Regions from separate parts of the Actinoplanes sp. NPDC023936 genome, predicted to be linked through region 2. Evidence: riboswitches for the same ligand, from Rfam matches in the RefSeq annotation. Region 2 holds a riboswitch; the other holds the start of a gene.

Region 1 (11,497 bases), on a different contig from region 2:
GTCGGTTTGTGTCGCAGCGTGTGACTGACATTTCCGATATTTCCGCCGATAGCGTCGTCGTTGCGGCCGGTGTCGGCACGGCTTCGTTGACCGGCCTTCCCGTTCGCCCGGTGAAAGGCCAGGTGCTGCGGCTGCGCGGCGAACCGGGCCTGCTCCGGCACGTGATCGACGGCGCCGCTGACGGCCGGCACGTCTACCTGGTGCCCCGCGCCGACGGCGAGGTGGTGGTCGGCGCGACCCAGGAGGAACGCTCCGACCGGGCGGTCACCGCGGGCGGAACGCACGACCTGCTGCGCGCCGCGCTCGACCTGGTGCCCGGCCTCTCCGAGCACGAGATCACCGAGCTCACCGTCGGGCACCGGCCCGGCACGCCGGACAACGCGCCGATTCTCGGCCGGCTCGACGACCGGACCGTGGTGGCCGCCGGTCACCACCGCAACGGGGTGCTGCTCGCCCCGATCACCGCTCGGCTCATCGCGGACCTGGTGCTGACCGGGACCGCTGACCCACTGCTGGACTCCTTCACCCCCGGGAGGTTCTGATGCGCCTGACCATCAACGGCCAGGACCGGAGCAGGTCCGACAGCTGCACCGTCGCGACCCTCGTGGCCGAACTCATCGCCGCCCAGCGTGGGGTGGCGGTAGCGGTCAACGGAACCGTGGTGCCGCGCTCGGCGTGGTCGCAGGTCGACCTGGCCGACGGCGACCGGATCGAAGTGCTCACCGCCGCGCAGGGAGGCTGACATGACTTCCCCACTCCTGCCCGCGTTTCTGCCCGCGAACGGGCTGATCCTGGGCACCGGCGGCGCGCAGAGCCTCGCCGCCCTGGAAGAAGCGATCACCGCGTCCGAGACCACGCTCGTCACGGTGGCGCTGCGCCGGGTCGACGCGGCCGGTCCGGGCCTGCTGCCGATGCTGGACCGGCTCGGTGTGCGGGTGCTGCCGAACACCGCGGGCTGCTACACGGCCGGGGACGCGGTGAAGACCGCGCAGATGGCCCGGGAAGCGTTCGAGACCGACCTGATCAAGCTGGAGGTGATCGGCGACGAGCGGACCCTGCTGCCCGACGGCGTGGAACTGCTCCGAGCTGCCGAGACGCTCGTCGCGGACGGGTTCACGGTACTCCCGTACACCACCGACGACCCGATTCTGGCCCGCCGCCTGGCCGACGCCGGATGCGCCGCGGTGATGCCCGCCGGTTCGCCGATCGGTTCCGGTCTCGGCATCTCCAACCCTCACCACATCCAGCTGATCCGGCAGAACGTGGACGTGCCGGTGGTGCTGGACGCCGGCATCGGCACCGCTTCCGACGCGGCGCTCGCGATGGAGCTGGGCTGCGACGCGGTGCTCGTCGCCAGCGCGATCACCCGGGCCGACGATCCGGCGGCGATGGCGGCGGCGATGCGGCACGCGGTCGCGGCGGGACGGCTCGCCCGCGCCGCCGGACGGATCCCGCGCCGGTTCCACGCGCTCGCGTCCACCGCCGACGAGGGGATCGCGGAATGGTGACGCCGGGCGGGCTCGTCGTGCTCACCGACCGGCGGTCCGCCGCCGGGCCGCTGGTGGAGGTGGTCGCGGCGGCGGTCCGCGGCGGCGCCGATTGGGTCATTCTGCGTGAGCGCGACCTTGGGTACGAGGAACGAGCCGCCCTCGCGGCGCAGCTCAGACCGCTCCTGCCGCCCGGGCGCCTGATCGTCGCGGGCCCGGACCCGCTGGGTGGCACGGCCGTGCACCTGTCGGCGGCCGATCCGTTGCCGGCCGGGGTTCCGCTGGTGGGTCGTTCGTGGCACGGGACCGAGCCGCTGTCCGATGTGGATTACGTGACGTTGTCGCCGATCTACCCGACGGCCACGAAACCGGGTTATGGGCCGGCGCTGGGTGCCGCCGGCGCAGCGGCGCTGGCCGGGCGGATGCCGTGGCTGGCGCTGGGCGGGGTCGACTCGGCGGCGCGGGCGGCCGAGTGCGCCGCGGCCGGGGCCGAGGGGATCGCGGTCCTGGGGGCGATCATGCGGGCCGCCAATCCGGCGCGGGTGGCGAGCGAGCTGGCGGGCGCGTTCGCGGCTGCCCAGCGCGTTGCGGCGAGTGCGGGAGCGGGCACGTGACGCCGCCGGTGGTGCTCACGATCGCGGGGTCGGACTCCGGCGGGGGCGCGGGGATTCAGGCGGACCTCAAGACGTTCGCGGCGCTCGGGGCGTTCGGGACGTCGGTGCTCACCGCGATCACCGCGCAGAACACGCTGGGCGTCACGGCGATCCACGCGGTGCCCGCCGAGATCGTCGCGGCGCAGCTGGACGCGGTGCTCTCGGACCTGCCGGTCGCGGCGGTGAAGGTCGGGATGGTCTCGGATCCGGCGGTTGCCACGGTGATCGCGGAACGGGCCGGCGACCTGCCCCATCTGGTCATCGATCCGGTGATGGTGGCCACCGCCGGAAGCCGGCTCTCCGATTCGGCTGTCGTCGGGGTGCTCCTCCCGTACGCAAGTGTCCTGACGCCGAACCGGCACGAAGCCGGCGCCCTCCTCGGCAGGGTGATCGAAACGGCCGAGGAGATGGCAGTGGCCGCCGCCGAGCTCGCGGAGCTCGGCCCGCGCGGGGTGGTCGTGACCGGAAGTGAGCTTGCGGTTGACGTCCTGCACGTCGCGGGCGAGACCACCGTGCTGCGCGGCTCGCCGGTGGAGACCCGGAACAACCACGGGTCCGGCTGCACGTTCTCGTCGGCGATCGCGGTGCGGCTGGCCGCGGGCGACTCGGTGCCGGAAGCGGTGATGACCGCGAAGGATTACGTGCGACGCGGTCTGCGCGGCGGCGCCTCCTGGCAGCTCGGGGCGGGACCCGGGCCGCTGGACCACTTCGCCTGGTCTTCTTGAGTTCCGGCAGCACTGTCGCTGATCCTTTGCGGCCGTGTCATGCCGGTTTTATCCAACTTCGTGGAGGTTTGCCGTGAGACGTAAGACCTATGTGGACGGTCCCCGTCCGGACATCCGCGTGCCGTTCACCGAGGTGGTGCTGACCGGGGACGAGCCGCCGGTGCGGCTCTACGACACGTCCGGGCCGGGCAGCGATCCGCTCGTCGGGCTGCCGCCGCTGCGCAAACCGTGGTGGACCGGGCAGACCCAGCTCGCTGCCGCGCGAGCCGGGATCGTCACGCCCGAGATGGAGTTCGTCGCGGTGCGCGAGGGCGTCACCCCCGAGCTGGTGCGCGACGAGATCGCGGCCGGTCGTGCGGTGCTGCCGGCCAACCGGAACCACCCCGAGTCCGAGCCGATGATCATCGGCTCGCGCTTCCTCGTGAAGGTCAACGCGAACATCGGCACCTCGGCCGTGACCTCGTCCGTCGCCGAGGAGGTGGAGAAGCTGACCTGGGCCACCCGGTGGGGCGCCGACACCGTGATGGACCTGTCCACCGGGCCGCGGATCCACGAGACCCGGGAGGCGATCGTACGGAACTCGCCCGTCCCGATCGGAACCGTGCCGATCTACCAGGCGCTGGAGAAGGTCAAGGGCGACCCGCTCGGGCTCACCTGGGACCTGTTCCGGGAGACCGTCATCGAACAGGCCGAGCAGGGCGTCGACTACATGACGATCCACGCCGGAGTGCTGCTCGAGTACGTCCCGCTCGCCGCCGAACGCGTCACCGGAATCGTCTCCCGCGGCGGATCGATCATGGCGGCCTGGTGCTTGGCCGAACACCGGGAGAACTTCCTCTACACCCACTTCCGCGAGCTCTGCGAGATCTTCCGGGAGTACGACATCACGTTCTCGCTCGGGGACGGCCTGCGCCCCGGGTCGATCGCCGACGCCAACGACGAAGCACAGTTCGCCGAACTGCGTACCCTCGGCGAGCTCACCCACATCGCGTGGGAGTACGACGTACAGGTCATGGTCGAAGGCCCCGGCCACGTGCCGATGCACAAGATCAAGGAGAACGTGGACCTGCAGGTCGAGCTCTGCGGCGGGGCGCCGTTCTACACGCTGGGCCCGCTGGCGACCGACATCGCGCCCGCCTACGACCACATCACGTCGGCGATCGGCGCCGCGATGATCGGGATGTTCGGCACCGCGATGCTCTGCTACGTCACCCCGAAGGAGCACCTCGGCCTGCCGAACAAGGAGGACGTGAAGGCCGGGATGATCGCGTACAAGATCGCGGCGCACTCGGCTGATCTGGCGAAGGGGCACGCCGGCGCGCAGGAATGGGACGACGCGCTGTCCCGGGCGCGGTTCGACTTCCGGTGGGAGGACCAGTTCGAGCTGGCGCTCGACCCGGAGACGGCCCGGGCGTACCACGACGAGACGCTGCCGGCGGCGCCCGCGAAGACCGCGCACTTCTGCTCGATGTGCGGGCCCAAGTTCTGCTCGATGCGGATCAGTCATGAGCTGCGGGCGGCCGGGATGAAGGCGAAGTCGTCCGAGTTCGTGGAGGCGGGTGGCCGGGTCTACCTGCCGGTGGCGCCGTCTGCCTGATTCGCCTGATCCGGGTCCTTCCGCGTTTGGCCGGGCTGGGTCGGCGCTTGGTCGGAGTGCTTCGGCAGGAAGTCGTAGATCGGTTCGTGGGGCGCCTCGGGCTCGGAACCTTCGGGGTTCGAGGCGCCGCCCACTGATTTGTTGAGCTCGCCGAGGGTTTCCATGGCCTTGCGCTCCGCTTCGGGCTTGAGGCGGATCGGGCGCTGGAGGGGTGGTTTGTCGTCGGCCTCGGTGGGGGTGGGTTCCGGTTTCGCGGCTGCGGGTTCGGCCTTCTTGCGGGGGCGGCGGGCGCGCTTGGCCGGGGGTTTGGGCGGTTCCGGGGCGGATGCTTCTTGTGTCGGCTTCGGCTCTTCGGTGGCTGTCTTTCCCTCGGCAGTCTTTTCCTCGGTCTTTTCCTGGGCCGTTGCCGGCTCGGGGGCCGGCTCCGGTGCCGGCTCTTTTTCGGCGACCGGCTGTTCTTCGGTGACCGGTTCTTTTTCGGGAACCGGCTGTTCTTCGGTCTGGGGTGGTGTCGGCGCGGGGGGCGCGGCGACCTTGGCTACTCCGGTGGCTTTCCGGGCCGAAGGGCGGCGATGCGATGCGGGCCGGGGTCCGGGTTCCGGCTCGGGGGTGACGTTCGCCGGGACGATCCGGTAGCGGTAGGTCACCCCGTCGTCGCGAACCACGAAATCGTCGGCGCCGTCCGGCCGGGTCCAGGTGAGGATCATCTGACCGTATTTTTCGGCGAGCTTCACCAGCGCCGGAAAACTGTCGACGATGACGACGGGTTTGCCGGGCGGGCTGGCCATCGGCTCGACCGGGACCAGCAGGTGGGGGTACCGGCGCTGGATCTGCTCCCGGTTCTTCAACGGAACCCGGCGGAAGGCCAGCAAGGCGACCACAGCGATGCCGGCGAGCGCGACGAGCAGCGACCTCACCGCCCAGCTGCGTGCCTGTCCGGCGGTGAACAGATCCTTGCCGAAGAGCGAGATCTGACGGGGGAAGGTCCCGCCGCCGGAGGTTGCCGCCGATCGCTCGACCACGAGGCTCTCCGCGCCGCCCAGGAGAGCCAACTGGATGTTCGTGAGGCCGAAGCTCACCGATGGTTCGAAACTTGATCCGTCGGCGTGGCTGACCCGTGCGGTGACCGCCACGGTGATCGCTCCGACGTTCGTGCCGATCGCCTCGGACGCGCGCTGCGCCCGGTCGTCCAGCCCGTCGAGATCGAGGGATACGGTCCCGGTGAAGCGCTGTGCGGAGAATTCCTTGGGCTGAGCCAATCGAACAGTCGAATGCCAGCCGGTCTGAGACGAGAGCCGGGCACTGACTTCCACCGTGCCGGGGCGCCCGAGATACTGCATCCGCAGGACGACGAACTTGGCGAGATTCCGGTAGATCGGGTCCGGGGAGTACGCGGTGGTGCCGTCGTAGGCGGCGCTACGCGGCACGTCCGCCGAGTAGGAGAACGTCATCGACTCCCCGGCCCGCACGGAGGAATCGGTCGTTTGCGTCGCCGGCTTCATCCAGCCGAGCACGCCGGACACCAGCGCGCAGGCGGCCAGCACGACGGAGAGCACGGCGAGGGCCCGGATCACCGGGTGGAGTCGTCTGACCGCCTTGGCGACGGTCATCGTCACCGCCCAGGAGCCGCCTTGGCCAGACATGCTCTTCGTCCTCTTCTTCTGCCGGCCGCGCGGGATGTCCCGGCGGGATCTCACCGCGGCTGCCCGGGCGCCGACGATCAGGAATCCGAACATCCCGAGCGCGGTCGGGCTGAGCAGAGGCTTCAGCCAGAATCCGCCATTGGGGACGTGCAGCACCGCGCGGCCGATGAGCTCGTTCGCGGTAGGTTCGATCGCGTCGACCGCGGGATTGTTGTCTCCTTGCAAGACATAGCCGGTGAGGGCGTCGCCGCCGATGATGCGGTGGAGTGTCTCTATGCCTCCGAACCCATGGTATGCGGCGATCTGCCCGACTTCGTAGGAATCGAACTTGATCAGAAAGACCAGATCATCGGCGTAATAGGTGGGATTCATGCTGACGCCGTGCGTGATGACGTAGGAGAGGCGATGGGTGCTGACCGCCCACGCGCCAATGGCCGCCATCACGAGGATGGCGGCCATGGCGATACGTCGGAACCTCGGGATGGCTACTCCGCGATGTGACGACTCACAGCTGTGGTAGCAGCCATGGTGTCACCTCGGGAGGAGCGTTCGAGGCGCTTCTAGGATCAGGCGCCGGGGGCAACCTTGAGGTCGAGATCGGTCACCGCGGTCAGGTAGTCGGTGGCAGGGGTGGCGACCGTGCAGTTCCAGACCGTGCCCGTGGTGCTCCAGGCGCAGGTGAGGGCGGAGGTCGAGACCGGCGTGTTGCCGGCGTTCGTGCCCTTCAGCGTTCCGGTGATCACCGACGTGGTGGTGTTCAGGGTCGTGCCGTTGGTGCCAGCGATGTCGATCTTGGCGCCGGTGACCCGGTTGCCGTTCGTGCCGTCGTAAACCAGGGCGGCCGAGTTGAGAATCGCGCCCTCCACCGTCATGGTGGTCGTGCCGCCACCGACGATCTTGGTGAAGTTGCCGGCGTTGGTGACACCGGAGGCGGTGAAGGCGGTGCTTCCGGCCGCGACGACACCGGCGACGGCGATTCCACCAAGAAGCTGCATCATGTTGCGCATAAGAAGGTTCTCCCCAAGGTCGGTAGCCCAGCCAGCCTCATGGGCTCTGTGGCTTTGCGTCCCCGGCTTGCGCCGGGTTTGCTCTTGTCGGCCGAGCGGGTTGCTCGATCTCGCTTACGCCAGGTTGTTCGGTCGTGGGCCCGGCGGGCTAAGCGTTAGCAGCCACTTTTCCGGCGTCTTTTTCGAGGTTTTCGCGCCTGAGTGCAGCTCGGGTGCTAAGGGGGCGCGGGGCCGTTCTTGGCGGGGGGAGAAACGGTGCGCGGAGGCCGTCTCGGGATGAACGCCACCTGGGCGGTGCGGCGCACGAAACGGCAGTGTGCGTGGATGCGAGCGCACCGAAGCGGGCGATGGCGGAGGTGAGGGCGCACCGAAGCGGTGCGTGTGCTTGCATCCCTGCCCCAGCGTGGACGAGAGCGCGCAATAACGTTGCGTGTGCCCTCGTCTGCGCTGGGCGGGAAGAGCGTGTGGCCTCGTCCGTGCTGGGCGGGAGAGCGTGTGGCCTCGTCCGCGCTGGGCGGGAGGAGCGTGCGGCCTCGCCCGGCCTTGAACTTGGGGCTGGTTGCCACGCGGGTCGGTGCCCATGAGCGGAACCATGGGCGTACCCGGGAAGGGGTTAAAGCTTGTAGAACGTCACGTAGTGGTCCGGCGTGAAGTAGGCGACGCGGGTGCTGCGGTTGACCACGATGCGGTAGGCGTCGCGGGAGGCGCCCCGGGCCCGGGAGTAGACGTCGTATTCGCCGTAGGAGGCGGACGGGAGCTGGCCCTCGCGGTTGTAGAACGTGCCGCCGGTGTAGTTGTAGTTGCCGTACGGCCAGGCGTACCAGCCGGCGCTTGTCGGCCAGCCGAGGGACTTCCAGCCGTTGTACGCGGTGCGCGCGGCCGAACAGCGGCTGATCGTGCAGCTGTTGTGAACCGCCGCCTGCGCCGCGTCGGTAGTGGTCGGGGCTACGACGGCGGGCGCCACCAGCGCCGTGCCGGAGAGGGCGAAGACCAGAGCGAGGCCGGAGAGCAGCCGGCCGATTCGAGTGATCATGATCGGACTCCGATGCCGTGGAGGAATACCCGGACATCGATAATCGTCACCGCCTGGGCGGTGTGGCGGTACCTCCTGATCCGATCATTTCACCGGAGTTGGGTAACGCTTCACGCTCCGCCGAGACCGTTCACCCAGTTGACGTACTCGTCCTGCTGGCTCTGTGAGCCGCGCTGCGGGGGAGGCCCGCTGATCGACGTCGGCTCCACCACCGGCGGGCGCGCGGCCGAGGGGGTGATGCGCGGGTGCTCGGCGGTGTCAATTCCGGTCCGGGGACCCGGGTTGCCGGTGGTGAAACCGTCGAACGAGGCGGCTGGGGAAGCCGGTGGGTTCTCCGGGGCCGAGCGGCGGGCGCGCCAGCCGCGGCGCGGACCGGGTGCGGCCTCCTGCTGGCCGGAGAAGCGGGCCGGGGCGTCCTGGCCGGAGAACTGCGCGGGGGCGTCCTGCCGGCCGGAGAAGTGGGGTGCCGGAGCGGCGGACTGCGGGCCGGCGAAGCGCGGCGCGGCGCTATGGGGGGCGGTGCTGTGCGGGGCGGTGCTGTGCGGGGCGGCGCTGTGGGGCGCGGCGCTGTGCGGGGCGGCGCTGTGCGGGGCGGCGCTGTGCGGGGCGGCGCTGTGCGGCGTGGGGGCGGGGGCGGCGAAGCGGGGCGCGGCGTCCTGCGGGCCCGGGCCGGAGAAGCGGCCGGTGGACTGGGGCGGCTGGCCGAACGGCGTGCCCGTACCCGAATTGAAGGGTGAGTTGGGCGCGGTGGCCGGAGCCTGGTTGGCCAGGTCGGCGAGGGGGTGCGGGCGGTCGGCGACGGTGAGGACGCCGGTGTCCGAGGGGTGGAGGTGCGGGTCAGGGCGCTGCGCGGCGGCGGCCGCCGCGGCCGCGATGGCGGACGGGCCGGGTGCGGAGGGGGCGGCCTGGTCGCGCCGGGGTAGTGGGGCGGAGACCTGGTCACCGGCGCTGTTCGGCGCGGTGTTGCTCGGAGCGGCATTGCTCAGAGTGGCATTGCTCGGAGTGGCATTGCTCGGAGTGGCATTGCCGGCAGCGGCGTTGCCCGGGGTGGCGTTGCCGGCAGCGGCGTTGCTCTGGGTGGCGCCGGCCGGGGTGGCGCCGTTCGCGGGGGCGCCGGCGGCCGTCGACGGCTCCGCGTCGTGCGCCCGCTCCGGCGCGCCTCGGATGATCACGGCCAGCACCGAGCCGAGGACGCCGGCGCCGGCGGCGAACATCGCCGACCAGTACGGGCTGAAGGTGAAGCCGGTGCTCTCGCCGGGGCCGGCGATCAGGTAGGCGACGGTGAGCAGCGCCGGCCCGGCCAGGCCGGTGAGCGCCACCGCGAAGGTCGGCATCCGGCGGCCACGCGCCATCAGGCCGAGGAGCAGGCCGGAGAAGAGCGCGAGCAGCGGCATCGTGACGAACGGGGTCCGGTCGTTGACCACGGCCGGGAGGAAGTCGCCCTCCAGCACGCCGAGGCGGACCGGGGCCGGGGTCTTGCCGGGAAGCAGTGTCGGGACGACCGCGGCGAGGCCGATCACCCACACGAGCACGGTCAGGGCCGCGATGTTCCACCGGACGACCGCCCGCGCGGCGGCGGCCCAGGCGGCGAAGACGCCGATCGCGACGCCGAGGCCGGCGCACACGCCGATCACGAAGACCGGGTTCACGCCGGCGACCTGGGCGGAGCGGGCCGGCTGCATGGTCAGCGGCAGCACCACGAGCGCGCCGAGGCCGGACGCGAGGCCGATACCGAGCGCGCCGCCGGTGCCGACCGGCTGGGGCCGCCAGCGGGGCCGGAAGCCGGTGCCGACGATCGCGCCGAGCGCGGCGGCGGTCATCGCGATCCAGGCGACCCAGGCGAGCTGGGACGTCCACTGATCACTCGCAGTGACGTCCAGGTCTCGATCGAGGCGCACCATGCTGAGCCCGTAGGCGAGGCCGAGCTGACCCGCGCCGACCACGGCCGCAGCCGCCGTGGTGGTGGCCAGCAGCTTCACCCAGCTCCGAAATGCCATGCCGCGCACGTTACGGAATGTCCAGGCCGACGCGCCAGTCCGGAACCCGCTTATTAAGACACCCTAAAGTCTCGATCATCCACATCGATCTGTGTAACTATGTTAGGCATCACTGAGGGTCACCGGAAGGCGACGTACGGGTCAGTTGCCACGCCTACCGTCCGCAGTGGACACTATGCCGCACCGGACAACGAGTCCGTCGCGTCGTGCCAAACCTTGCGAACGTGAGACCTTCGCAAGGTCACGGGACGGAAATCTCAGTGGCTGGAACGGTGACGGTGGCTTCACGGAAGGTCGCGGGTGAGATATTCGCGCACGTCAAACCGGACGTCGCCGCTGCGCTTCGCGTTCTCGTCCGGTTCTCACCCGGACAGCCGAGCATTTTCCGGGAGGTTCCAGGCTTCCCAAACGGTCCGGCGTTCTGATGAAATCGCCGCCGTGCCGAAATCGGCGCGGGCTTTGCTGCGGGCACCGGACGGGGCCGGACCGCGGCCCCTGGCACGTCGGCTGATCTGCCGGAGCCGAGCGGGGACGACCACGAAGGAGATGTCGTGAGCACGGGATCCTCGGCCCAGGCTGCACGACGTGGCCTTCCGCGGCTTCGCGACGCGCGCATGCGCGCCAAACTGGGCGCCCTGCTCTTCCTGCCACTCGCCGCGGTGCTGATTCTCGCGACCGTGCGGCTCGGCGAGGTCGGCGAGCGGGCGACTGACGCCGACCGGGTGGCCGACCTGACGAGCCTCGGCAGCGACCTCTCCCAGCTGACCGGCCTGCTGCACGACGAGCGGATGACGGCGCTGGCGTACCTGGCGGAGCCGGACTCCGCCGACACCGGGTACCGGGAAGCGGTCAAGGCGGTCGACGCTCAGGCCCAGGTCGTCGGAACCCACCATGCCGGGATCGACGAGATCCCGGCCCTGGTCGACCAGCGGCTGACCCTGGCCGACACCGCGTTGCGCACCCTCCCGGAGATTCGCCGGAGCGTCGCCGACCGGTCCGTGACGGTGCCGGAGACGGCCGGCCGGTACGGGGACGCGATCGCCGGGATGGGCGGGTTCGCCGCGACGGTGAGCCGGATCGCCGAGCCGGGTCCGGTCGCGGACGGCCTGCGGACGCTCGCCGCCTTCAGCCGGATCGAGACGGCCGCCGCTCAGCAGGCGACGGTGACGTTCGTGGCCCGTACCAGCGGGGGGTTGAACGCCGAACGGCAGCAGGCGATCGTCGCGGCGCAAGTCACCCGCCGGGAGGCGCTGGCCGACCTCCGGTCGGTCGCGACCCCGCAGCAGATCGCCCTGGTCGAGACGGTGGCCGAGGACGACGCCGTGACGCGCGCCGACACTCTCTCCACCCCGTCG
Region 2 (11,497 bases):
TCCGCGTACCTGGTGGGCAAGGCTCTTCTGGTTCTCGTCCTGAGCCTCGCCGAAGCGGCGCTGCTGATCCTGATGGGCGTGCTGGTCTTCGACATGCCGCTGCCGCCGGCCGATCACTGGATCACGTTCACCTGGATCTTCCTGCTCTCGGTGATCGCCTGTTCGCTGCTCGGCGTAGCGGTCAGCGCCCTGGTCCGCAACGCCCGCAACGCCGGCGGCATCCTCAACGTGCCGGTGGTGGCGCTGCAGTTCATCTCCGGCGTGTTCATCCAGCCGATGAGCCAGCTCCCGGACTGGCTGATCACGGTCGCGTCGATCTTCCCGGTGCGGTGGATGGCGCAGGGCTTCCGGTACGTGTTCCTCCCCGCGTCCGCCGAGAGCCAGGAGCTGAACGGGTCGTGGGAGCTCGGCAGGGTGGCGTTGGTTCTCGGAGTGTGGTGTGTGGTCGGATTGGTGCTGTGCCTGATGACCTTCCGGTGGAACAACAACGAGAAATGAGTTCCCCGGAAGCAGTCCCTCTGGAAGCAGTCCCCGTCGCAGGCGGTTCGGCCCCCGCCACCTGGCTCTGGGATCTCTATTTCGCGGTGATCGCGGCTGCTGTGGCGGTCGCGATCGTCATCGTGGACGGGTTCTCGTCGCTGGAGCGGGGTGTGGCACTGACCGCCCTCGCCGTGATGGTCCTGCTGCACGTGGTGATCGGCCGGCCGCTGACCCTCCGGGACCGCCCGGACAACACCAGCCGGATCGTCCTGCTCGTGCAGCTCACGCTCTTCGCGATCGCCATCTTCGCGGTGCCGCTGACCACCTGGCTGATGTTCGCGGTCATCCCACTGATCTTCCAGATGGTCACGGTACGGCTGGCCATCGTCCTGATCGTGGTGATAAACCTGGTCCCGCCGGTGGCCGACCTGTTCAACGACCCGGAGGGCAGCGTCGGGCTCGACCTGGTGATCGCGGCGATCTCCACCGGCGCCGGCATCTGCATGGGCCTCTGGATCGTGCGGGCGCTGGCACAGAGCGACGAGCGGGCCGCCCTCATCGTCCAGCTGGAGGCGAGCCGGGCCGAGCTGGAGGCGAGCCGGGCGGAGCTGGCACGGCTCTCCCACGAGGCCGGGGCGGCGGCCGAGCGCAACCGGCTGGCCGGCGAGATCCACGACACCCTCGCCCAGGGCTTCACCAGCATCATCACGCTGGTCCAGGCCGCCGACCCCCAGCTCGCCGACGAGCGCCTCGCGCTTGCCGTGCGTACCGCACGGGAAAACCTGGCCGAGTCGCGGGCACTCATCGCGGCTCTCTCACCCGCCGCGTTGGCTTCCGCTTCACTTCCCGAGGCGGTACGCCGTCAAGCCGCCCGATTCAGCGAAGAGTCGGGTGTGCCGTCCACGGTCCGGGTGACAGGCGAGCCTCGGGACCTGCCGACCCGGGTGGAGGTGGTCCTGCTGCGCGCCACGCAGGAGGCTCTGGCGAACGTGCGCCGGCATGCCGGGGCGACCGAGGTCGGTGTGGTGCTCGCCTATGCGGCGTCGAGTGTGCGGCTGGTCGTGCGGGACGATGGGCGTGGCTTCGACCCGGCCGGAGCCCTACCGGGCGGGGTTGGCAGTGCCGGCGGGGTCGGCGGTGCCGGCGGGGGTGGGTTCGGGATTTCCAATATCCGGGCGCGAGCCGCTCAGGTCGGCGGCCAGGTGGCCGTGCTCAGCGGCCACACGGGTGAGCCGGGTGCCGGTGGCACGACTATCGAAGTGGAGATTCCCGCGTGATCCGGATCCTGCTCGTCGACGACCACCCCGTGGTGCGGATGGGGCTGCGCGGCATGCTCGACGCCGAACCCGACCTGACCGTGATCGGTGAGGCGTCGTCCGGCAGCGAAGGGGTGGCTCTGGCGCTGGCCGAGCGCCCCGACATCGTGCTGATGGACCTGCGGATGCCGGACGGTGACGGGGTGGAGGCGACCGCGCGGATCCTGGCTGGGGCACCGCGGGCTGCTGATGCTGGGGGTGCTGCTTCTGGGGTGGGCGCGCCCGTGCGGGTCATGGTGCTGACCACCTACGAGTCGGACCGGGACATTCTGCGGGCCATCGAGGCCGGCGCGTCCGGGTACCTGCTCAAGGACGCGACGCCGGCCGAGCTGGCGGAGGCGGTCCGGGCAGCGGCGCGGGGTGAGACGGTGCTGGCGCCGAGCGTCGCGTCGACGCTGGTGCGCCAGGTCCGTACCCCGGCGCCTCCGGCTCTTTCCGCCCGGGAGACCGAGGTGCTGAAGCAGGTGGCGGCCGGGCTCACCAACGCCGAGATCGGCAAGCGGCTGTTCATCTCCGAGGCGACAGTGAAGACGCATTTGCTGCGGGTCTTCAACAAGCTGGGGGTGGCGGACCGGACGGCGGCGGTGACCACCGCGATGCGCCACGGCTTGCTCTGAGCCGATTTCCAGCTCTGAGCCGATTTCCTACTCTGGGCCGATTTCTTACTCTGGGCCGATTTCCTGCTCTGGGCCGGCTTCTTACTCTGAGCCGGCTCTTTCTCCTGTCCCCCAGGGGACAGCTGTGCTACTTGAGGGCGATTCGACTCAAAAAGCCGTTCTGCCGGTAAGGGGACGATAGGCCGGTTAGATTACGGAAGGCGCGACCTCTTGCTGGACCACGATTCAGTCCTGTCGATGATCCAGCATTGCGCTGCTCGAACCGGTTCCCCGGTGCCTGAGCGGCCCTCCGACGGCCGGCAGGCGCGGTACCCGAACAGGCAAACCCGTCGCGAGGCGGGGACGCAAAGCCAGGGGCCTCCCCGAACGGAGGTAGCCCAGCCGCCGAAGGAGAAAGAAACACATGCGCTATCCACAAGCCCATGCGGCCAAGAGCGGCTCGATTCCGTTCGCGCTGCGTGGCCCGAAGTCCATGCGAACGGCCCTCTCGGTCGCCGTTGCGGCGGCGATTGGCCTTGTCCCGACGGTCATGGTCACCTCCCCGGCGTACGCAGACCCCGGCGACATCAGCGTCGCGGCCGTCAGCGTGACCGAGGGCGGCGAACTCAGCTTCCGGTTCGTCCGGACCGGAGGCGCCGAAATCCCGGCCGCCTCCTACTCGCTCGCGGTCACGCCCAAGGAAGAGTCAGAAACCAACTACACACCGAGGGCCGGGTCGGACTACGTAAGCTCGCCGTCGCCCACCACGATCAGCTTCCCGGCGGCCTCGACCGCCAACGTCACGCGGACCGTGGTGGTCCGAACCGTTGACGACGCGCTCTTCGAAGGCGCCTTGCCGGAGCAGATCACCCTCACCGCCACGCCGACGGGCGGCACGACGGGTGATCCCATCCCAGTGGTCGGATCGATCAACGACAACGACGACGCTCCGGGATACACGATCACCACGAACAGCCCGGTCACCGAGGCCAACGGCGCCAAGGCGACCGTCACGGCCAGACTCGACGCGCCGTCCGGCCTGCCGGTGGCGGTCACGCTGACCACCACGAACGGTACCGCCATCGCGGGTGCGGACTTCACCGCTCCGGTCGACGACGGCGACACGCTGGAGGTGGTCGAGAATCGGATCGTCATCGATGCCGGTAAGACGTCGGCTACCAAGGACATCGCGATCGGCAAGGACGACACCCGCGACTCGGCCGAGGCGGAGAACTTCACGGTGAACGCCACCGCCACCAACACGGCGGCTCCGGCCAACACCTCGACTCAGGTGACCATCAACGACATCGACCCGCTTCCCAAGGTCACCGTGGACGACTCCGTCCTGGACTCCGGTGATGAGGGCGGAAGCTTCGAGCTGCCGCTCACCCTGGACCGGCGGTCCGACAAGGCGGTCACGGTTCGCTGGGACGCCACGCCTCCCTCTGAGAAGGTGGAGGAACACGAGGCTGCCACGCAGGGAACCGACTTCGCCTACCCGGCTTCGACCCAGCGGACGGTCACGATCGCGGCCGGCACGCTGGAGCAGGCCGCGACCATCTCCCTCACCGACGACTCGCTGAACGAGGCGACCGAGGACTTCGGCATTCAGCTCGCGAACCCGACCAACTCCGAGCTCGGCACCCCTTCCAAGATCGATGTCTCGATCGAGGACGACGACGCCACGCAGCCCGAGGTCAGCATCGACACCGGCTCGCTCACCGTCGACGAGGGCAATTCCGGGCGCGCCAGCCGGACCATCACCGCGAAGCTGGACGCTGCCTCCGGCCGTACCGTCCGGGTCGGTTGGACAGCCGCCGCCGCGGGCACCGACATCACCGACGCCACGCCGTACAAGGACTTCACGCCGAAGACCGGCACGCTGACCTTCCCGGCCGGCACGACCACGCAGACCTTCCAGGTCGACGTCACCGGCGATGTCATCGACGAGGGCGACGGCGAGGCCTTCCAGGTCAGCTTCGACGACGCGGTCGGCGCCACCACCGCCGGCCCGGCCGAGATCTCCATCCGGGACGACGACGACCGGCCGCGTGTCACGTTCGACGACGCCGCGCTGCCGGAGGGCAACCTCACCTCGGCTGTGCTGCTGCCGGTCAAGCTCAGCAACCCGAGCAACCACACGCTCGTCTTCGAACTCGCCGACGCGGCGACCGGTACCGCGCAGAGCGGCGAGGACGCCGTCGGCGGTGACGACTACACGCTGGCCAGCGGACGCGTCACCATCCGGGCCGAGGCCACGTCCGGCTCCGGTGTGCTGCTGCTCAACGGTGACGACATCAACGAGCGGGACGAGACCGTGAACCTGGCGGTCGCTCCGGACACTGACAGCGACGACTACCTGGCGTCCGCCTCGCCCGACACCGCGACGCTGACCATCGAGGACGAGGACAAGGCGCCGACGTTCGAGGTCAACGACGTGACCGCGGAGGAGGGCGAGCTGGCCTCGGTGACCGGCACCATCACCGGTGTCTCGGACCAGGCACTGACCGCCAGCGTCACCTTCACCGGCGCTTCGGTGAAGGGTGTCAAGGCTGCCGACTCGGCAGACTTCACCAACCCGGGCACGCAGACCGTCACTGTCGACCCGGGAACCGAGCCCGGAACTGTCATTCCGATCACCGACGTGATGATCACGGATGACGAGGTCAACGAGCCGAACGAAACGATCCGGGTCACCGGCACGACGCTCGGCAACTTCGGCACGGTCCTGGAAGGCGCCATCACGATCGCGGCCAGCGACGGTGGCAAGCCGACCGAGCCGACCGAGCCGGAGGCGCCGGGTGCGCCCAGCATCTCCACGCCGGCTGCCGCGATCGCCGGTGTGGGCAACGCGACGATCGCCGGCCGGGCCGCGGCCAACGCCACTGTCGACCTGTGGGGCAAGCCGTTCGGCGCGCCGGGCGAGCCCACGAAGATCAAGTCCGTCCAGGCGAACGCGACCGGGAACTACTCGTTCACGCACCGGATCACTCAGGGCTTCATCTTCCAGACCGGGGTCGGCGAACTGATCTCGAAGGAGCTCGCGGTCCGTGTCAAGCAGAACCCGGTCTTCACGCTGACGTCGCCGAGCAAGGGTTCCTTCACCGTCACGGTCACCGGTAACCCGAAGGCCGCCGGGCAGGGCATCCTGGTCCAGAGCTACGTCAGTGGCGCCTGGAAGACGGTCTACAAGGGCAAGACCGGCAGCAACGGGGTCTACACGCGGACCGTCAAGCTGGCCAGCGGCAAGGCCCTGACGATGCGGGGATTCGTCGCCGGTGACACCGGGGTTGGCCTGCTGGGTAGCTACAGCACCACCAAGAAGGTCACTGTGAAGTAAGCAAGCCCTGTGAGGTAAGCAAGCGCTTCGAGCAAGGGGCGGGGGCGGCCGGTCGGCCGCCCCCGCTTTACTCTGTCGTCACCCTGTCGTCAGTCCACTTCCACGACGGCCTGGGCGAACTGGGCCGAGTAGAGCCGGGCGTACGCCCCGTCGGCCTCGATCAGGTCGTCGTGAGTGCCCTGCTCGACGATGCTGCCGTTCTCCATCACCAGGATCACGTCGGCGTCGCGGATCGTGGAGAGCCGGTGCGCGATGACGAAGCTGGTCCGGCCGGTCCGCAGCGTGTTCATGGCCCGCTGGATCAGAACCTCGGTGCGCGTGTCCACCGAGCTGGTGGCCTCGTCGAGGATCAGGATGCTCGGTTCGGCGAGGAACGCCCGGGCGATGGTGATGAGCTGTTTCTGGCCGGCGCTGACGTTCGCGCCCTCCTCGTCGATCTTCGTGTCGTAGCCCTCGGGGAGCGTGCGCACGAAGCCGTCGACGTGGGCTGCCTCGGCCGCCCGCACGATCGCCGCAGTCTCCGGGCTGTCGGCCCCGGTTTTGAAGTCAGGGCCGGTTTTGAAGTCAGGCCCGGTCTTGAAATCAGGGCCGGTCTTGAAATCAGGGCCGATCGTGAAGTCAGCGCCGTAGGCCAGGTTCTCGGCGATCGTGCCGCCGAAGAGCCAGGTGTCCTGGAGGACCATGCCGATCTGCTCGCGCAGCTGCTCGCGGGGCATCGTGGCGATGTCCACGCCGTCCAGCGTGATCCGCCCGCCGGTCACCTCGTAGAAGCGCATCAGCAAGTTGACCAGGGTGGTCTTGCCGGCGCCGGTCGGGCCGACGATCGCCACGGTCTGGCCGGGCTCGACCGAGAGCGAGAGGTTCTCGATCAGCGGCTTGTCCGGCAGGTAGCGGAACGAGACGTTCTCGAAGGTGATCCGCCCCCGGACCTTGCCGTTCTCCGAGACCGGCATCGCCGCGGGCGCCGGGTCGGGGCTCTGCTCCGGCGCGTCGAGCAGGGCGAACACCCGCTCGGCCGAGGCCACGCCGGACTGCACCAGGTTCGCCATGCTGGCCACCTGGGTGAGCGGCTGGCTGAACTGCCGGGAGTACTGGATGAACGCCTGCACCTCGCCGAGCGACAGGGTGCCGGATGCGACACGCAGACCGCCGACGACCGCGACCAGGACATAGTTGACGTTCGAGATGAACATCATCGTGGGCTGAATCAGTCCGGAGATGAACTGAGCCCGGAAGCTCGACGCGTACAGATGGTCGTTGTGCTCGCGGAAGGTCTCCGCGGCTTCCTTCTGCCGGCCGAAGACCTTGACCAGCGTGTGCCCGGTGAACATCTCCTCGATGTGGCCGTTGAGCCGGCCGGTGGTCTTCCACTGTGCGACGAACTGCGGCTGGGACCGCTTGCCGATCATCGTGGTGAGCCAGATCGACACCGGCACCGTGACCAGCGCGATCAGCGCCAGCAGCGGGGAGATCCAGAACATCACCCCGAGTACGCCGACAATCATCAGCAGAGCCGTGACGAGCTGCGCGAACGTCTGCTGGAGGGTCTGCGCGATGTTGTCGGTGTCGTTGGTGGCCCGGCTCAGCACCTCACCGCGCGGCTGCTGGTCGAAATAGGAGAGCGGCAGCCGCGCCAGCTTCGCCTCCACCTGGTTGCGCAGGTCGAGGACGGCGGTCTGCACGACCCGGGCGGTGAGCCTTCCCTGGAGGACGCCGAACACCCAGGCGAACACGTAGACGACCGCCACCCAGGCCAGCACGTGCGACAACTGGGTGAAGTCGATGCCCTGCCCGGGTACGGCGTCCGAGCCGGCGAGGACGTCAGCCAGGCCACTGTTGCCGGTACCACTGTTGCCGGTACCACTGTTGCCGGTACCACTGTTGCCGGTGCCACTGTTGCCGCTGGCGCGCAGTCCGGCGATTGCCTCCTCCTTGGTGACACCGGCCGGGAACATCCGGCCGATCACACCGTTGAAGATCACATCGGTGGCGTGGCCGAGCAGGTACGGACCGAGCACCGAGAGGGTCACGCTGGCGATCCCGAAGGCGAGCACCGCGCCGACCAGGGCTCGCTGGGGTTTCAGCAGGCCGAGCAGGCGCTTCGTGGAGCCTTTGAAATCCTGAAGCTTCTCCGGCGGTCCACCCGCCATCATCATCCGGGCGGCCGGCGGGCCGCCCATGGGGCGCGGTTGCGGGCGGTTCTCCGCACTATTCGGGGCTGTTCTGTCCGGGGCTGTCATCGGGTGACCGCCTCCTTCTCGGTGAGCTGTGAGAGGACGATCTCGCGGTACGTCGGGTTGCTCTCCATGAGCTCGTCGTGCGTCCCGGTGCCGACCACCTTGCCGTCGTCCAGCACGATGATCCGGTCCGCGTCGCGGATCGTGCTGACCCGCTGCGCCACGATGACGACGGTCGCCTGCTGTCCCCCAGTCATGTCCCGGTCACCGGTCAAGTCCCGGCCACCGGTCAAGTCCCGGTCACCCAAGTCCCCGCCGGTCAAGTTCCGGCCGGCGGTGAGGTGCTCGGTGAGTGCGGACCTCAGCGCCGCGTCCGTGGCGTAGTCCAGTGCGGAGAACGAGTCGTCGAAGAGGTAGATCTCGGGCCGGTGCACCAGCGTGCGGGCGATCGCGAGCCGCTGCCGCTGGCCGCCGGAGACGTTCGTGCCGCCCTGCGCGATCGGGGCGTCCAGCCGGCCCTCCATCGCCTCGACGAAGTCCTTCGCCTGGGCGATCTCCAGGGCCTTCCAGAGTTCCTCGTCGGTGGCGTCCGGGTTGCCGTAACGCAGGTTGGACGCGATCGTGCCGGTGAACAGGTAGGGCCGCTGCGGGACCAGGCCGATCGTGCGGGCCAGGAGGTCCGGGTTCAGTTCGCGGACGTCCACACCGTCGACCAGGACCGCTCCGCTCGTCGCGTCGAAGAGCCGCGGGACGAGGTTGAGCAGGGTGGTCTTGCCGCTGCCAGTGCTGCCGATGATCGCTGTCACCTCACCGGGGCGCGCTATCAGACGTACCCCCGAAAGCACTGCGGCCTCAGCCCCCGGATAGCGGAAGTCGACGTCCCGGAGCTCGAGTTCGCCGTGTCGCGGCAGCGTGGTGATCCCGGTACCCGATGGACCTGTGGCGGGCGGCGTCACGCTGGTCTCGGTGTCCACCACCTCCTTGATGCGCTCGGCGCAGACCTCGGCGCGCGGGATCATCATCAACATAAAAGTGGCCATCATGATCGACATGAGAATCTGCATGAGGTAGCTGATGAACGCGGTCAGCTCGCCGATCTGCATGCCGCCGGAGTCGATCCGGTGGCCGCCGAACCAGACCACCGCGACGCTGGAGATGTTCACGATCAGCATGACCGTCGGGAACATCAGCGCCATGATCCGGCCGACCCGGAGCGAGACGTCGGTCAGTTCGTCGTTCGCGACGCCGTACCGTTCCCGCTCGTGGTCGTCCCGGACGAACGCCCGGATCACCCGGATGCCGGTGATCTGCTCGCGCATCACCTTGTTGACCCGGTCGAGCCGCACCTGCATGAGCCGGAACAGCGGGCGCATCCGCGCGATGATCAGGCCGACCACCGTGATCAGAATCGGTACGATCACCAGCAGCAGCGAGGAGAGCGGGACGTCCTCGCGCAGCGCCAGCACGATGCCGCCGACACACATGATCGGCGCCGACACCATGAGCGTGAACGTGAGCAGCACCAGCATCTGGATCTGCTGCACGTCGTTGGTGGTCCGGGTGATCAGCGAGGGCGCGCCGAACTGCCCGACCTCACGGGCGGAGAAGGTCTGGACCCGCTCGAAGATCGTGGCGCGCAGGTCCCGGCCGACGGCCATCGCGGTGCGCGCGCCGAAGTACACGGCCACCGCCTGCGCGGCGATCTGCAGCACGGTGATGCCGAGCATGCCGCCGCCGATCCGCAGCACGTAGCCGGTGTCGCCCTTGACCACACCGTTGTCGATGATGTCGGCGTTGAGCGCGGGCAGGTAGAGCGTCGCCAGCGTCTGCAGGAACTGGAAGAGCACCACGAGGGCGATCGCAGTTCGGTACGGACGCAGGTGGACGCGAAGTAGTTTGATCAGCACGTCGCCTGATCCCCCCGGTCCGTTTCGGTGTTCTGGTTTTCGGTTCTGCCGGTATCGCTGTCGGTTTTCTCGGTAGTGCTGTCGCTACTGCCGCTGATCAAGATGCCGTCCAGCAGTAGCTCGGCCAGTTCCTCGCCGTGGAACACGCCCGGCTCGCCGAACGGTCCGAACGCGTCGGCGCCGCAGTGGAGCAGGAGTATCCGGGCTGCTCGATCGGGAGAGACGCGGAGGCGGGCGGCGTCCGGCGTGAAGATCTCGGTGACCGCGGCGTGGAGTTTCTGCCGGGACGACATCATCCGCTGTTGAGCGTCCTGATCGGGGCCGCTGGGTTTACCTGTGCTGGGTCTACCTGTGCTGGGCTTGCCTGTGCTGGGCTTGCCTGTGCTGGGCTTGCCTGTGCTGGGTTTACCTGTGCTGGTCTCCGCGGGGCTGAAGATCAGTTTGCGGGCGGCGCTCATCAGGTGAGCGTGCTCGGTGAACCTGGCATGAATCAGCTCGGCGGTGCGGGCCACCCTGTCTCGCAGGTCGGTGGCAGGATCGATGGCGGCGAGTGCGTCGAGCGTGTACTGCGGGTCCAGCGCCTTGATCACTGAGCAGATCACGAGCTGGCTCTTGCTCTCGAAGACGCCGAAGATCGTGCCCTCGGCGACGCCGGCGGCATGGGCGATCTGGCGGGTGCTGACGTCCAGGCCGTGTTCGTGCAGGAGAGGGATGGTCGCTGCGATGAGAGCAGCCCGGCGCTCTTCGGGGGCCATCGCGGGGACGCGCCTGCGCCGGTTCTCGGGGCCCGCTGTGTTTTCCCGGCCTGCTGTGTTTTCCCGGCCTGCCGTGTTCTCCGGTCCCGTTGTGTTTTCCGGGCCCGGTGTGTCGTTGGTGCCGGGCGTGCTCTGCATGTTCGCCACTGTAATGAGCGAGTACTCACTCATCCACTGAGTTTTGTCATGGGCGTGCCGTCGAACCGGATCGGGCGAAGTGGCGTATCTAGAAATTGTGAGCAACGAAAAGCCGTACCGGCGGGTTGTCAGGCACCTGACCACCGGTTTCGCAGCAGTCCTGGTTTTCCTGGCACTCATCGTGCCCGATCAGATCTTCCGGCTACCGCCGGGAAATTCGGTTTTCACTGCTCTCCTGCGCGTCCCGATCGAGGCGCTGATCGCCGGGGCGATCCTGCTCCTGCTTCCGGAGCGGGGGCGACTCGGCCGGGTCCGGCGACCTCTCGCCGCTACCCTCGGCGTGCTGCTCGGTCTGCTCACCGTCGTGAAACTGATCGACATCGGGTTCTTCGCCGTTCTCGCCCGTCGCTTCGACCCGGCCCTCGACTGGATTCTGCTCGACGACGGCTTCAACTTCCTGACCGATTCGGTCGGCAAGCCCGCTGCCATCGGCGCGGCCGCCGGCGCCGTCGTCGTCGCGGTCGTCCTGGTCGCCGGGATGACGTGGGCCGTCCTGCGGCTGAACAGCGTTCTGGGTGTCAGGGCTCTGGGTGTCAACGTTCTGGGTGTCAACGTTCTGGGTGTCAACGTTCTGGGCGTCAACGGTGCCGGGCGGCGGCGTACCTGGGCGCTGCGGGGGCTCGGCGCGGTGACCGCCGCCTGGGTTGCCCTCGCGGCGCTCGGCACCCAGCTCATCGGCGGCATTCCGGTCGCGTCGCACACCGCTGCCGAACTCGCCGCGCACACCG

What was found. A riboswitch is a leader RNA that binds a small molecule or an ion and turns the genes downstream of it on or off. The one in region 2 is predicted to bind cyclic di-GMP.
Region 1: linked by a shared signal. The riboswitch ahead of AB0F72_RS11750 (hypothetical protein) and the one ahead of AB0F72_RS01540 (Calx-beta domain-containing protein) in region 2 are both predicted to bind cyclic di-GMP.

The regions. Positions count from the first base shown of each region.
Region 1 is NZ_JBEZZR010000006.1:307,484-318,980, reverse strand. Features, by position in the region: gene thiO (glycine oxidase ThiO) at 1-542, shown strand, start outside; gene thiS (sulfur carrier protein ThiS) at 542-742, shown strand; gene AB0F72_RS11775 (thiazole synthase) at 744-1,508, shown strand; gene AB0F72_RS11770 (thiamine phosphate synthase) at 1,502-2,101, shown strand; gene thiD (bifunctional hydroxymethylpyrimidine kinase/phosphomethylpyrimidine kinase) at 2,098-2,865, shown strand; gene thiC (phosphomethylpyrimidine synthase ThiC) at 2,939-4,462, shown strand; gene AB0F72_RS11755 (DUF5305 family protein) at 4,435-6,564, opposite strand; gene AB0F72_RS11750 (hypothetical protein) at 6,672-7,103, opposite strand; cyclic di-GMP riboswitch class I at 7,131-7,205, opposite strand; gene AB0F72_RS11745 (ribonuclease domain-containing protein) at 7,726-8,145, opposite strand; gene AB0F72_RS11740 (hypothetical protein) at 8,256-10,142, opposite strand; gene AB0F72_RS11735 (nitrate- and nitrite sensing domain-containing protein) at 10,757-11,497, shown strand, end outside.
Region 2 is NZ_JBEZZR010000001.1:339,474-350,970, forward strand. Features, by position in the region: gene AB0F72_RS01525 (ABC transporter permease) at 1-498, shown strand, start outside; gene AB0F72_RS01530 (sensor histidine kinase) at 495-1,757, shown strand; gene AB0F72_RS01535 (response regulator transcription factor) at 1,754-2,413, shown strand; cyclic di-GMP riboswitch class I at 2,723-2,802, shown strand; gene AB0F72_RS01540 (Calx-beta domain-containing protein) at 2,817-5,732, shown strand; gene AB0F72_RS01545 (ABC transporter transmembrane domain-containing protein) at 5,822-7,912, opposite strand; gene AB0F72_RS01550 (ABC transporter ATP-binding protein) at 7,969-9,816, opposite strand; gene AB0F72_RS01555 (TetR family transcriptional regulator) at 9,810-10,709, opposite strand; gene AB0F72_RS01560 (sulfatase) at 10,807-11,497, shown strand, end outside.